Regions from separate parts of the Pectobacterium quasiaquaticum genome, predicted to be linked through region 2. Evidence: riboswitches for the same ligand, from Rfam matches in the RefSeq annotation. Region 2 holds a riboswitch; each other region holds the start of a gene.
What was found. A riboswitch is a leader RNA that binds a small molecule or an ion and turns the genes downstream of it on or off. The one in region 2 is predicted to bind thiamine pyrophosphate.
Positions count from the first base shown of each region.

Region 1: linked by a shared signal. The riboswitch ahead of IG609_RS05800 (hydroxyethylthiazole kinase) and the one ahead of thiB (thiamine ABC transporter substrate binding subunit) in region 2 are both predicted to bind thiamine pyrophosphate.
Region 3: linked by a shared signal. The riboswitch ahead of thiC (phosphomethylpyrimidine synthase ThiC) and the one ahead of thiB (thiamine ABC transporter substrate binding subunit) in region 2 are both predicted to bind thiamine pyrophosphate.

Region 1 is NZ_CP065177.1:1,262,224-1,266,403, reverse strand. It holds gene yegS (lipid kinase YegS) at 185-1,084, shown strand; gene psiE (phosphate-starvation-inducible protein PsiE) at 1,113-1,520, opposite strand; gene thiD (bifunctional hydroxymethylpyrimidine kinase/phosphomethylpyrimidine kinase) at 1,699-2,502, opposite strand; partial or broken gene IG609_RS05800 (hydroxyethylthiazole kinase) at 2,514-2,696, opposite strand; TPP riboswitch at 2,734-2,830, opposite strand; gene ahr (NADPH-dependent aldehyde reductase Ahr) at 2,990-4,009, shown strand; gene IG609_RS05790 (GGDEF domain-containing protein) at 4,167-4,180, shown strand, end outside.
Region 2 is NZ_CP065177.1:3,736,317-3,740,496, reverse strand. It holds gene thiP (thiamine/thiamine pyrophosphate ABC transporter permease ThiP) at 1-715, opposite strand, end outside; gene thiB (thiamine ABC transporter substrate binding subunit) at 691-1,674, opposite strand; TPP riboswitch at 1,755-1,851, opposite strand; gene sgrR (HTH-type transcriptional regulator SgrR) at 1,889-3,547, opposite strand; gene sgrT (glucose uptake inhibitor SgrT) at 3,638-3,802, shown strand.
Region 3 is NZ_CP065177.1:241,973-246,152, reverse strand. It holds gene nudC (NAD(+) diphosphatase) at 31-813, opposite strand; gene rsd (sigma D regulator) at 922-1,383, shown strand; TPP riboswitch at 1,506-1,660, shown strand; gene thiC (phosphomethylpyrimidine synthase ThiC) at 1,775-3,730, shown strand; gene thiE (thiamine phosphate synthase) at 3,727-4,180, shown strand, end outside.

The DNA of each region.
Region 1 (4,180 bases), 2.0 Mb from region 2:
AAAATAAGCGTAGTGATACTACTAGGAACCACCTCCTTGGCCAGCTCAATCTCCCTTGAGCTGGCTTTTCTTTTTCTTCCGCGTCCTCCTTTTCTCGCCGCAAACATTCATCGACTCTTCTGATTTCTACCTGCCGATTTAGTGACTATTATTAATTCCACTATCCTGCTTAGGAAAATAGGTCATGGAAAAAAATCCGGTGACGCTGCTGATTCTGAATGGAAAAAGTGCAGGTAATGAAGAACTTCGCGAAGCCATTGATGAGCTACGCAAGGAGGGCTATACGCTGCATGTCCGCGTGACTTGGGAATACGGTGATGCTAAACGCTATGTAGAAGAAGCGATCCAGCTCAAAGCGGATAATGTGATTGCCGCTGGTGGCGACGGCACCGTCAATGAAGTCGCCGCCGCCTTAGCGGTGCAGCCGGAAGCGGTGCGTCCGTGTCTGGGAATTGTGCCGCTGGGTACGGCCAACGATTTTGCCACCAGTTGTCAGATTCCGATGGAGATGCACAACGCGCTAACGCTGGCTATCAAAGGCCGCGCCAGCGCGATCGATATCGCCAAGGTGAACGACAGCCATTACTTCATCAACATGGCGACGGGCGGATTTGCCACGCGCATCACCACCGAAACACCAGCCAAGATGAAGGCCGCGCTCGGGAGCGCCTCATACATGCTGCACGCGCTCTTCCGCATGGACATGCTTCAAGCTGAACGCTGTGAGATACGCGGACCGGATTTTCACTGGTCGGGAGATACGCTGGTTATCGCGGTGGGAAATGGCCGCCAGGCTGGCGGCGGGCAGCAGCTTTGCCCAGAGGCGCTGGTCAACGACGGGCTACTGGAACTAAGCGTACTGTCGGCAACCGAGTTGCTGCCGAATATGTTGCAGGCCTGGTTTACCGGTAGCGAAAACCAGAACATGATTTCCGCTATCCTGCCCTGGCTGGAGATCACCGCCCCAGATGATATGACGTTTAATCTGGACGGCGAGCCGCTCACCGCCAAACGCTTCCATATCGAGGTGCTTCCCGCCGCGATTCACTGTCGGCTGCCGCCCCAATGCTCGCTGCTGGAATAGCGGCGCGTTTCAACTATTCCTGTTTCTACTACTCTCGCTTAAGGCGATTACTGTTTGCCAGGTACAGCGTCACCACCAGCAGCAGGATCGCTGCGGAATACACCAGCGTATCCGACGGGCTTTTGTGATCGACAATAATCAGGCGAATGATGGCCGTGATGCCGATGTAGATAAAATAGCGCAGCGGGAAGTGATAGCCGGACTGAAAATACTTCACGATCAGCGCAATGAACTCAAAATACAGGAAATAGATCACAATGCCTTCTATCAGTTGATAGGAGGAATCTTTCTCGTTGGAGATCAACAGCACTTTCGCCAGATTGAACGTTTCCTTGACTAAAAAAATCACCAGAATAATTGCCAGCACCAACAGGCCGATATTGAGTATCGTCTGAAGCGCCTTGGCAGCCATCGCACTGCGCGCAGAACCTGCCATATGTTATCCCCACATCCTATTTCACATTAACGCCAAGAATTCACAGCAAAGTAACCGGTTGCCCCCGCACTGTCTATGCCGAATACGCTTAATTTAGTTTGAAATTACTGGCAAATGTGTCACGTAAAGTACAAGTCAATTTACTTATACCCGCCATATTTCAGGTTGCATGTGCGTTTTACCACCAGCGATGGAAGTGATGAACAGGGCCGATGCCGTGCCCGACCTCCAGCGTGTCGGCCTGCTGTAATGCCTGCTGTAAATAGTCCTTCGCGACCTTGACCGTTTCGCCCCAGCTATTATGACGCGGTCGCAGTGCCGCCAGCGCGGCAGAGAGCGTGCAGCCCGTGCCGTGTGTATGGCGTGTATTCACACGCGGAGAGCTAAAGCGCTGTGGCTCAGCCTGTCGACTGAACAGCCAATCCGGACTTTCCGCTTCGCTGAGGTGGCCGCCTTTCATCAACACCGCCTGGCAGCCCATCGCCAGCAGCGCTTCCCCCTGCTCACGCATTTCCCGTTCGTTAGCGGCGGGTGACGTATTCAGCAGCGCGGCGGCTTCCGGCAAGTTGGGCGTAATCAGGGACACCAGCGGCAGCAGCTCACGGCGGATCGATTCCACCGCCTCGGGCGCAAGTAGCGGATCGCCACTTTTCGCCAGCATCACGGTGTCCAGCACCACAAAAGGAACCGCGTAACGACGCAGGCGTTCGGCAACGGTTTCAACAATATCGGTCTGCGCCAGCATCCCAATCTTGGCGCTGTCGATACGCACATCGCTCAGCACAGAATCCAACTGCGCTGCGACAAAATCCGGTTCAATCCGGTAGACGGACTGCACGCCGCGCGTATTTTGCGCCACCAGCGCGGTAATGACCGAGGTGCCGTAAGCGCCCAGCGCAGAAAAGGCTTTTAAATCCGCCTGAATCCCCGCACCGCCGCTCGGATCGGTGCCCGCAATTGTCAACGCATTGATACGCTTCATGCCAGATCCTCCGCGCGCATCGCCTCGGCACGCGTGCATTCCAGCGTTCCGACATTAATCAGCAGCGCATCGGCCACCACGCTGAACTGCGCGGCTTCTTCGGGATCGACCACCATTGCCGGCGACGCAGAACGGAATTGAGTGAGTGATGTTGCTGCCTGAGCGGCAGAAAAGTCGGTGGGTCGCGTGTTCATAAGTCTCCCAACCGGCGTGGAAGAAGGCGGCAACCGGTGGGGCATACCGTGACTTCCCTACGCTGGCATTATCCAGATCAGGTGGTACGGGTATTTCTCAGCCTTCACAAAGAAGGGCACCCCGAGTCATGTACTACGCTTTGCAGCATAAGTAAGTGGGTAACGCAAAGCAAGCGCTGCCCGCTCCCTTCCCCACCTGATACAAAATGAAAAACCACAGGCACATTGTGACATAGAGAAAAACGTCATAACCCTTTAGACTGGTTAATCAAACCCATACTGAGGAAATTGTGATGACGATGATAAAGAGTTATGCCGCACCGGAAGCAGGCGCAGCGCTGGAGTTGTATGAGTTTGATGCGGGTGAGCTGCAGGCGGAAGACGTCGAAGTCGTGGTTGATTACTGCGGCGTGTGCCATTCCGACCTGTCGATGATCGATAACGAATGGGGTATATCGAGCTATCCGCTGGTTGGCGGGCATGAAGTGATTGGCCGTGTACACGCGTTGGGTGACGCGGCGAAAAGCAAAGGATTAAAGGTGGGTCAGCGCGTCGGCATTGGTTGGACAGCACGCAGCTGTGGGCACTGCGATGCCTGTATCAGCGGTAGCCAAACCAACTGCCAACAAGGCAGCGTGCCGACAATTCTGAATAAAGGCGGTTTTGCCAATAAGATTCGCGCAAACTGGCAGTGGGCTATCCCGCTTCCTGACTCAATTGATATCGAATCGGCAGGTCCGTTGCTGTGCGGCGGCATCACCGTGTTCAAACCACTGTTAATGCACCATATCACCGCAACCAGCCGCGTCGGTGTGATCGGTATCGGCGGTCTGGGTCACATCGCGATTAAGCTCCTGCACGCGATGGGCTGTGAAGTCACGGCGTTCAGTTCTAACCCAGCCAAAGAGCAGGAAGTGCTGGCGATGGGTGCTGATAAGGTCGTCAACAGTCGCGATCCGCAGGCGCTGACCGCACTGGCAGGTCAGTTCGATCTCATCATCAACACCGTGAGCGTCGATCTGGAATGGCAACCCTACTTCAATGCGCTCGCCTATAACGGGAAGTTCCATACCGTCGGCGCGGTGATGAAGCCATTCAGCGTTCCAGCCTTCACGCTTATCGCGGGGGACCGCAGCGTTTCCGGTTCTTCTACCGGTTCACCGCATGAGCTGCGTTCTCTGATGAAGCTCGCTGCGCGTGCCAACGTGAAGCCGCAGACGGAACTGTTCCCGATGTCGAAAATCAATGATGCCATCCAGCACGTACGTGACGGCAAGGCCCGCTACCGCGTGGTACTGAGAGCCGATTTTTAATCGGTAAAGACGCCTGAGTAATCAGGCGTCTGCTGTTGCAGCATCTGCCCGCCTTACGTCAGTCATTCTCTAGAGTACCCCATCAGTTAGCATAATACTGAATCTGTTCTATCTGTTTCATGATAGGATTAAAAAGTGATACAAGAGGAGGTGAGCGATGCCTTTTAAACA
Region 2 (4,180 bases):
CGTAATCAAAGCTTAATGCCTGATAGATAGCCAGCTCAATGGTGGTTGCCTGCGGGCCGCCGCCCAGCGACAGCACGGTGGCGAAGCTGGCGAAGCAGAGCATAAAAATCAGTGCGCCAGTGGGTAAAATCTGCCGACGCAGGGCGGGCCATTCCAGCAGTCGGAAATGCTGCCAGCTGTTCATACCCAGATTCGCGGCCAACTGACGTTGCTCGGTAGCGATGCCTTCCAGCGACTGCAACAGCAATCGGGTTGCCAGCGGCAGATTAAAGAAGACGTGCGCCAGCAGGATGCCCTGCAACCCATAGGGCGAAAATGTATATTTCAGGTTAAACCAGCCCAGCGCAGAAGCCAGCCAGCCTTGGCGACCGTAAACGCTGAGCAGGCCAAAAACGGCAACCAGCACGGGCAGCACCAGCGTCATCGCGCACAGGCGCAGCAGCCAGCGGTGGCCGGGAAAGCGTCGTCGGTACAGCGCTCTGGCGAGAAACATGGCTGGAACGGTAGAAAACAGCGCGGAGAGAAAGGCCTGCCAGAAGGTAAACCGAATGACATGCCAGAGATAGCTGTCATGCCATAGCGTGCGCCACTGGCTTTCGGGCGCCTGTAGCCACAGAGCGCCGAAAGCCAGTGCGGCAACGGAAATTAACAGCGTGGTGGCCAGTAGCCCCGGCCACAGACGTCCGCCGATCAGTGGCTGACGGCGCGTTGCCATGCCTGAATCCACTGCGTCCTTTGATCGGTTACTTCCTGCGCGCTGAACTGCATGGCTCTTTCCGGCACCGCGAGCGTCGCGAAGCCTGCTGGCAGATCGGTTTTAACCGCCGGATACATCCAGTTTGTGGTAGGGATCGCCTGCTGGAACGTTGGGCTTAGGATGAACTGCATAAAGCGTTTTGCCAGCTCGGGATTTTTGCTGGAAGCCAGCTGTCCGGCGACTTCAATTTGCAGATAGTGCCCTTCGCTGAAGGTCGCTGCCGCGTAGTTATCTTTCTTTTCTTCAATGATGTGATAGGCCGGCGACGTGGTGTAACTCAGCACCAGATCCGCTTCCCCTTTCAGGAACAGACCGTAGGCTTCACTCCAGCCTTTGGTGACGGTAACGGTTTTTTTCGCCAGCTTCTGCCAGGCTTGCGGCGCATCGTCGCCATACACTTTCTGCATCCACAACAGCAGCCCCAGTCCCGGTGTACTGGTGCGTGGATCCTGATAGATCACTTTCCACGGTTCGTTGCTGTCCACCAGCTCATGCAGGCTTTTCGGCGGGTTCTTCAGCGTGTTTTTGTTATACACAAACGCGAAATAGCCGTAGTCATAAGGCACGAACGTCTTATTGTTCCAGCCGCCCGGCACCGTGACGGCGCGGGTGTCCAGATTGTGTGGCGCAAACAGGCCGGTTTGTTCCGCCGCCTGCAACAGGTTGTTGTCCAGCCCCAGAATGATATCCGCTTTGCTGTTCTTGCCTTCCATACGCAGACGGTTCAGCAGCGAGGCACCATCTTCCAGCGCGACGAAGTTCAGTTCGCACTCGCACTCTTTTTCAAATGCGGTCTTGATGACAGGGCCTGGACCCCACTCGGAAGCAAATGAATCGTAGGTATATACGGTAAGCGCAGGCTTGGCGAACGCCGAAGCAGAGAGCAGTAGCAGGCAAGACAGGCTGGTTTTCAGCACGGTGGCTGAACGCGGTAATAATTGATTTAACACTTTGCACTCCTGAGAATCATAGGGTGGCAAAGGACTTTGAGGCAGCAATGAGCAGCACTCTCAAATCCCTTCGCCGGTATTAACCGGATCAGGTTCGACGGGTATCTTCTCAGCGAAAAATTTTCCGCACCCCGTTGAGAACGGCACATTGTAAAGGGTTAAGTCGGGCAGCGAAAGGCTCTCAGCGTTCCGGCGGTGCGAACCAGGCAGATTTAAAATCAAACCAGCCGAGCATATTCATCCTGACGCCGCGCATACTGCGCTGCCCCTGAAGCTGTAGCCAGTGATGCAGAAGAGGGTGCAGTTGGCCGCTGGCGATCAGCTTTTCACACCACTCTGCCATCGGCAGCGTGTGGTTACGCCACTGCTGTGCGTCTGCATGCAGATCGTCATCCAGACAGTGCTGTGCCAGCGGGAGTTCGTAGAGCATCGCGAATAGGGAGAATTCGATAGGCAGGTAACAATTCAGGCTACCAAACCAGATATCGCTGTCGGCATTGCCCTGATACCAGTCTTCGTAGCTGACCGTCTGAATATGTAATGTGACGCCATGTTGTGCCAGCAGTGTGCGCATTATCTCGCTTAATATCCGATATTCAGGGTGTGCCTGATAGAACGTGAGCGTGACGTCCGTTAGCCCTTTCGGCATGGATTGCGGTACATCGGGATGGTGATGGTGCCAGCGCGGTAGCAAACTGTAGGCGGGAGACCAGTCACGCTGGTTGCTGATATTGGCGTGGTTGAGTAGCGAAATAGGGTTAAATACCTGCCTGAGCCATCGCTGAGCTTCCGGTCGTGATGCTAACGGCGAACGCTTATCGAATAGCAGGAAATAGCCGCCTTCTTCCATCCGGCTTTCCAGCTGTTCGTGACGAGAATTGTCAGACTGGAGTTGGATAGATACCGGCATCTCCTCTGGCTCGTCGGGCAAGACCCAAATATTGACCTCATCAATTAGCGCCCGATAGCCAAAATAATCATCGAAGGCGCGGATCTTTAACTGGTTGCTGTTATTGCGCACCACGGCGTAAGGACCGGTACCAATCGGGTGTTGAGCGAAATCGGGGAGCGTTTGCCATTCCTGCGGCAAAATCATGGCGTGCACGCTGCCCAATAGCCACGGCAGCCATTTATCCGAGCTGTTTAGCCGAATATCAATCACGAAGGGCATCGGTGATATGACGGTTTCAAGGTGCGCAAACAGTGGCCAGGCGCTGAGGCGCTTGAGGGAGGTGATGACATCCTCCATCGTGAGCTCGCGACCGTGATGGAAGCGGATGGCCGGACGCAGATAAAATCTCCAATGCAGGGGGGAGATCATCTGCCAGTGATGAGCCAGATCGGGCTCAATTTCCCCATTTTCCTCATTTATATTGGTGAGTCCGCTGAAAATTTGTCGGGCAATGTGCATCTCTGAACGCCGTAGCGCCGAGCCGGGCAGTAAATTGCGTAAAGGACGGTAATAGAGGATGCGCAGAATGTGTTTCCCCTGCCGGAAGCTCCGCCCAAGGTGGGCTAGCAACATCTGGCGCACTGCTTCTTTGTCACCCACCAACTGCACTAGCTGCTCAATGCGATCCTGCTCCAGCAGATCCTCAGCGCGCTGCTGCTGTAGCGCCAGTCCGGTATAAACAAACGATAGCTGAGAGCGTTTTCCCCTGCCGGCTTCTGCCTGCCAGATCAGCCAACCTTCTTGCTGCATCGCGTTCAGCAATGAGCGGATATGGCGGCGGGAACAGTTCAACACCCCGGTCAACTCTTGCAGCGTGGTGTCGGTGGTTTGCCCCTGAAAGTGCTGCCACAGGCGGATGAACTGTTGTTGCAATCGAGGGGAAGACATAAAAGAGGAACTCCCAGCACTAAAGTCATCAATTTATCTTTCCCTATATTACGCCGATACTTTGCAACAAGAAAAGAGAGGAGGTAGCTGATGGCGATTTCCCGTTTGTACCCGTTCTATCAAACCTACTTATCGACCTGTAAAGCAAAGTGGTTGCGATGGATGTCTACCCAACAGCGTATTGCATTACTACAGCAGGCGACGCAGTGGCACCTGAAAGACATGTCTGACGACGAGTACCGTCATTGGCTTTAGGCGGTGCGAAACAATTTATTCTGAGTAATGGTGACGTTTCACCAGCCAGCGAGTTTTTCGCTGGCTTTTTTTATGGTGTTTACCTGCTGCGGGTGGTTTGCAGGGTAGTGAGGTCGCAGCGGCGTTGTTTACGTGATGCTTTTATATTCAGAATGACGAAATAATAAATCAATCAATAATGTTGAATGTCAAATCGTATTTTTTTCAATAAAAAAGAATGAGTTCGCTAATTTATTTTTTCTTTAATAATTAATATTAATGTAATAATAATGACTAAAATAGTTCATTAAGTTAGCGTAATGATTCCAATTATAAACTGTTTTTTTTGAAACTATTTCCGTTGAAATCATAGCGATTTTTTGTGATGACGCTCCTATG
Region 3 (4,180 bases), 970 kb from region 2:
CAAACGCTTTATGACGCAAAGAGTACCACGTCAGCCTTCGTTCTCGTGATAAGTGCGGCACAGTACCACCGTATCTTCAATAAGCCGACGCGCCACGGTGCCCGGTGGAGGCAACTGCGGGAGTTGGTCATAACGGAACCAGCCCGCGTCACGTAGCTCTTTCGGATCATGCTTGATTTCACCACCTGCATAGTCGGCCATAAACGCCATCATCAGAGAATGAGGGAATGGCCAAGGCTGCGAGCTCACATAGCGCAGATTTTTTATCTGAATTTGGCTCTCTTCCATTACCTCACGCACGACCGTCTGCTCCAGCGTTTCGCCCACTTCGACAAACCCAGCCAGTACGGTGTACATGTTTCCGCGATGCCGATTGTGCTGCGCGAGCAGAATCTCATCACCACGGCGAATCGCGACGATGATGCAAGGCGCGATCTGCGGATAATAGCGCTCTTTGCAGTGGTGACATAAGCACGCCAGCTCCGTTTTGCTCCGCACCATATCATGGCCGCAATAACCACAAAAACGATGAGAACGATAGAACTCAGCCAACTGTACGCCTCGCCCTGCCAGTTGGAATAAATCCACGTCCTGATCGAGCAGTTGGCGAACCGATGCCATATCGGTATCGCGGCCCTGGCACACCAACCAGACAGGCAGTCCTTGCCATTCACCGATTTGGCGAGCCGTTTTCCCCTGCAACGACCACGCCATAGCCGTTCCGCGCGGCAGTACTCCCTGAGGGAGCCAGATTTGTACCGCGTCGCTAACCACCCACCAGCCGGTTTCATCACCTTTTAGCGTCTGTTCCATATCTTTTTATTGCTCCACTGCCACTTCACTGGCATTTTACATTCAGAGTGATTACATAAGTTTTATAACTGGGATTTCAGTTATTTCTTACCGTTCACGGAGTCAACAATGCTAAACCAGCTACAAAGTCTAACTGAATACGTTGGTGGCAATAATGCGTTAATCGACCAATGGCTACAAGCGCGTAAGCAGCTTCTGGTGGCTTACTATCATCTGGTTGGCATCAAGCCGAATAAGGAAACGCTTTCTCTTCTGGATGAAGAGGCATTGGATAATTTTTGCCAGAATCTGGTGGACTATCTTTCTACCGGCCACTTTCATTTATACGAAAAAATGCTGCATGAAGCAGCGACGCACAGCGAACAAGTATTAGCGCTTTCCACCCAGCTCGACTTCGCCCTGCAAAATAACACGCAGCAAATTATGACGTTTTACGATAGCCATCTGGCGGCAGCCATCGACCATGATAACTGCCTCGAATTCCAGCAGGCACTCTCCCACGTCGGCGAAGCGCTGGAGGAACGTTTTACGTTAGAAGACAGAATGATTCAGCAGGTTTACGACAAATAGCCGTCATTTGACGTTATTTCAGGACATCATCACACATTGTAAAAGCAAAAGCGGCACGCTTTGACATCCGCGTTTTGCCGACATACAGTGTAGGGGTTTTATTGGCCCGTTTAAGAGACGGGTATATCTTGTCGGAGTGCCTAGCGTGCTCGTGTTTTGTTTTACGAAATCAATCGTTATGACGAAACTTATGAGCGCACAGGCTGAGACCGTTAATTCGGGATCCGCGGAACCTGATCGGGTTAATACCTGCGAAGGGAACAAGAGTAATGCCCCCCTATTGAGCCCAAGGCTGCGTATTCCTACATACCTGCTCTGACGCCCAATATCATTATTACTCCCTCCGGCTCCAGACAAGCAATCTTCCCTTTACGTCTTACAGGAACTTGCTATGTCTACAGAACCTTTGTCTATAAAAACAGTATCGTCAAAATCGGGTCGCCGTGAACAGCGTGCCGCCGCCCAGCAGTTTATTGAAACCTTACAGGGTACCGCCTTTCCCAATTCCAAACGCATTTACCTTGCGGGCTCACGTGATGACATCCACGTGCCAATGCGAGAAATTCAGCTTAGCCCGACGTTACTCGGCGGCAGTAAAGACAACCCCCAATACGAGCCCAATGAGCCAATCCCGGTTTACGATACGTCAGGGCCTTATGGCGACCCCGCTGCGCAACCCGATGTCCGCGTTGGGCTAGCGAAGCTGCGCGCCAGTTGGATTGCAGAACGTCACGACACCGAGTCGCTATCCGGCGTCAGTTCTGATTTCACCCAACAGCGGTTGGCGGATGCCGGTCTGGATCATCTGCGTTTCGAACATTTGCCACGACCTTTGCGTGCCAAAGCAGGCCAACGCGTTACCCAGCTCCACTATGCCCGACAGGGGATCATTACCCCGGAAATGGAATTTATCGCCATTCGCGAAAATATGGGACGCGAACGCATTCGCGGTGAGGTGCTGCGCCAGCAGCATCCGGGGCAAAGTTTCGGAGCCCTACTGCCGGAGAACATCACGCCGGAATTTGTCCGTCAGGAAGTGGCCGCCGGTCGCGCCATTATCCCTTCCAACATCAACCACCCAGAATCAGAGCCGATGATTATCGGTCGCAACTTTCTGGTGAAGGTTAACGCCAATATCGGCAACTCCGCCGTGACCTCCTCCATCGAAGAAGAGGTGGAAAAGCTGGTCTGGTCTACCCGTTGGGGCGCGGATACGGTGATGGATCTCTCCACTGGTCGCTATATTCACGAAACCCGCGAGTGGATTCTGCGTAACAGCCCCGTGCCAATCGGGACGGTACCGATTTATCAGGCGCTGGAAAAAGTGAACGGCGTGGCGGAAAACCTGAACTGGGAAATGTTCCGCGATACGCTGCTGGAACAGGCCGAGCAAGGGGTGGACTATTTCACCATCCACGCTGGCGTGTTGTTACGCTACGTGCCGATGACGGCCAAACGCCTGACCGGCATCGTCTCACGCGGCGGTTCCATTATGGCGAAGTGGTGCCTGTCGCATCACAAAGAGAGCTTCCTGTTCGAGCATTTTCGCGAAATCTGTGAAATCTGCGCCGCTTATGACGTCGCGCTGTCGCTGGGTGACGGCTTACGTCCCGGTTCCATTCAGGACGCCAACGACGAAGCCCAGTTTGCCGAGCTGCATACGCTGGGCGAGCTGACCAAAATCGCTTGGGAATACGACGTTCAGGTAATGATCGAAGGCCCCGGGCACGTTCCGATGCAGATGATTCGCCGCAACATGACCGAAGAGCTGGAGCACTGCCACGAAGCGCCATTCTATACGCTCGGCCCGCTAACTACCGATATCGCTCCGGGTTACGATCATTTCACCTCCGGCATCGGTGCCGCCATGATCGGCTGGTTCGGCTGCGCGATGCTCTGCTACGTGACGCCGAAGGAACATCTTGGCTTGCCGAACAAAGAAGACGTCAAACAGGGGCTGATTACCTATAAGATCGCCGCCCACGCCGCCGATTTGGCGAAAGGCCATCCTGGCGCGCAGATCCGTGATAACGCCATGTCAAAAGCGCGCTTCGAATTCCGTTGGGAAGACCAGTTTAATCTGGCGCTCGATCCCCAAACGGCCCGCGCCTACCACGATGAAACACTGCCGCAAGAATCCGGTAAAGTCGCCCACTTCTGTTCCATGTGCGGCCCCAAATTCTGCTCGATGAAAATCTCACAGGAAGTACGCGACTACGCGGCGAAACAGGAAGCGGAAGCCAAACCGATTGAAGTGGGTATGGCGCAGATGTCGCAGGAATTCCGTTCTCGCGGCAGCGAGCTTTATCACAGCGCCACCAGCCTGCAAACCGAGGAGAGCAAATGACGGACTCGACGCCTTTTGCCCCAACGGCGCAGCGGCTGGGGCTGTATCCCGTTGTCGATAACGTGGAATGGATCGAACGACTACTCAGCGTCGGGGTAAAAACGATCCAACTGAGAATCAAAGATCGGTCAGATGAACAAGCTGAAGCCGAGGTGATCAAGGCGATCGCCTTGGGTCGCCGCTATCAGGCGCAGCTTTTCATCAATGACTACTGGAGATTGGCCGTCAAACATCAGGCATACGGCGTACATCTGGGGCAGGAAGATCTGGACACCACCGATCTAGCCGCGATTAAACAAGCTGGCCTGCGGTTAGGCGTCTCCACGCACGACGATCGTGAGCTGGCGCGTGCGGTGGCAATCAACCCGTCCTATATCGCGCTGGGGCATATTTTCCCAACCCAAACCAAAGACATGCCATCAGCGCCGCAGGGACTGGCCGAACTGACGC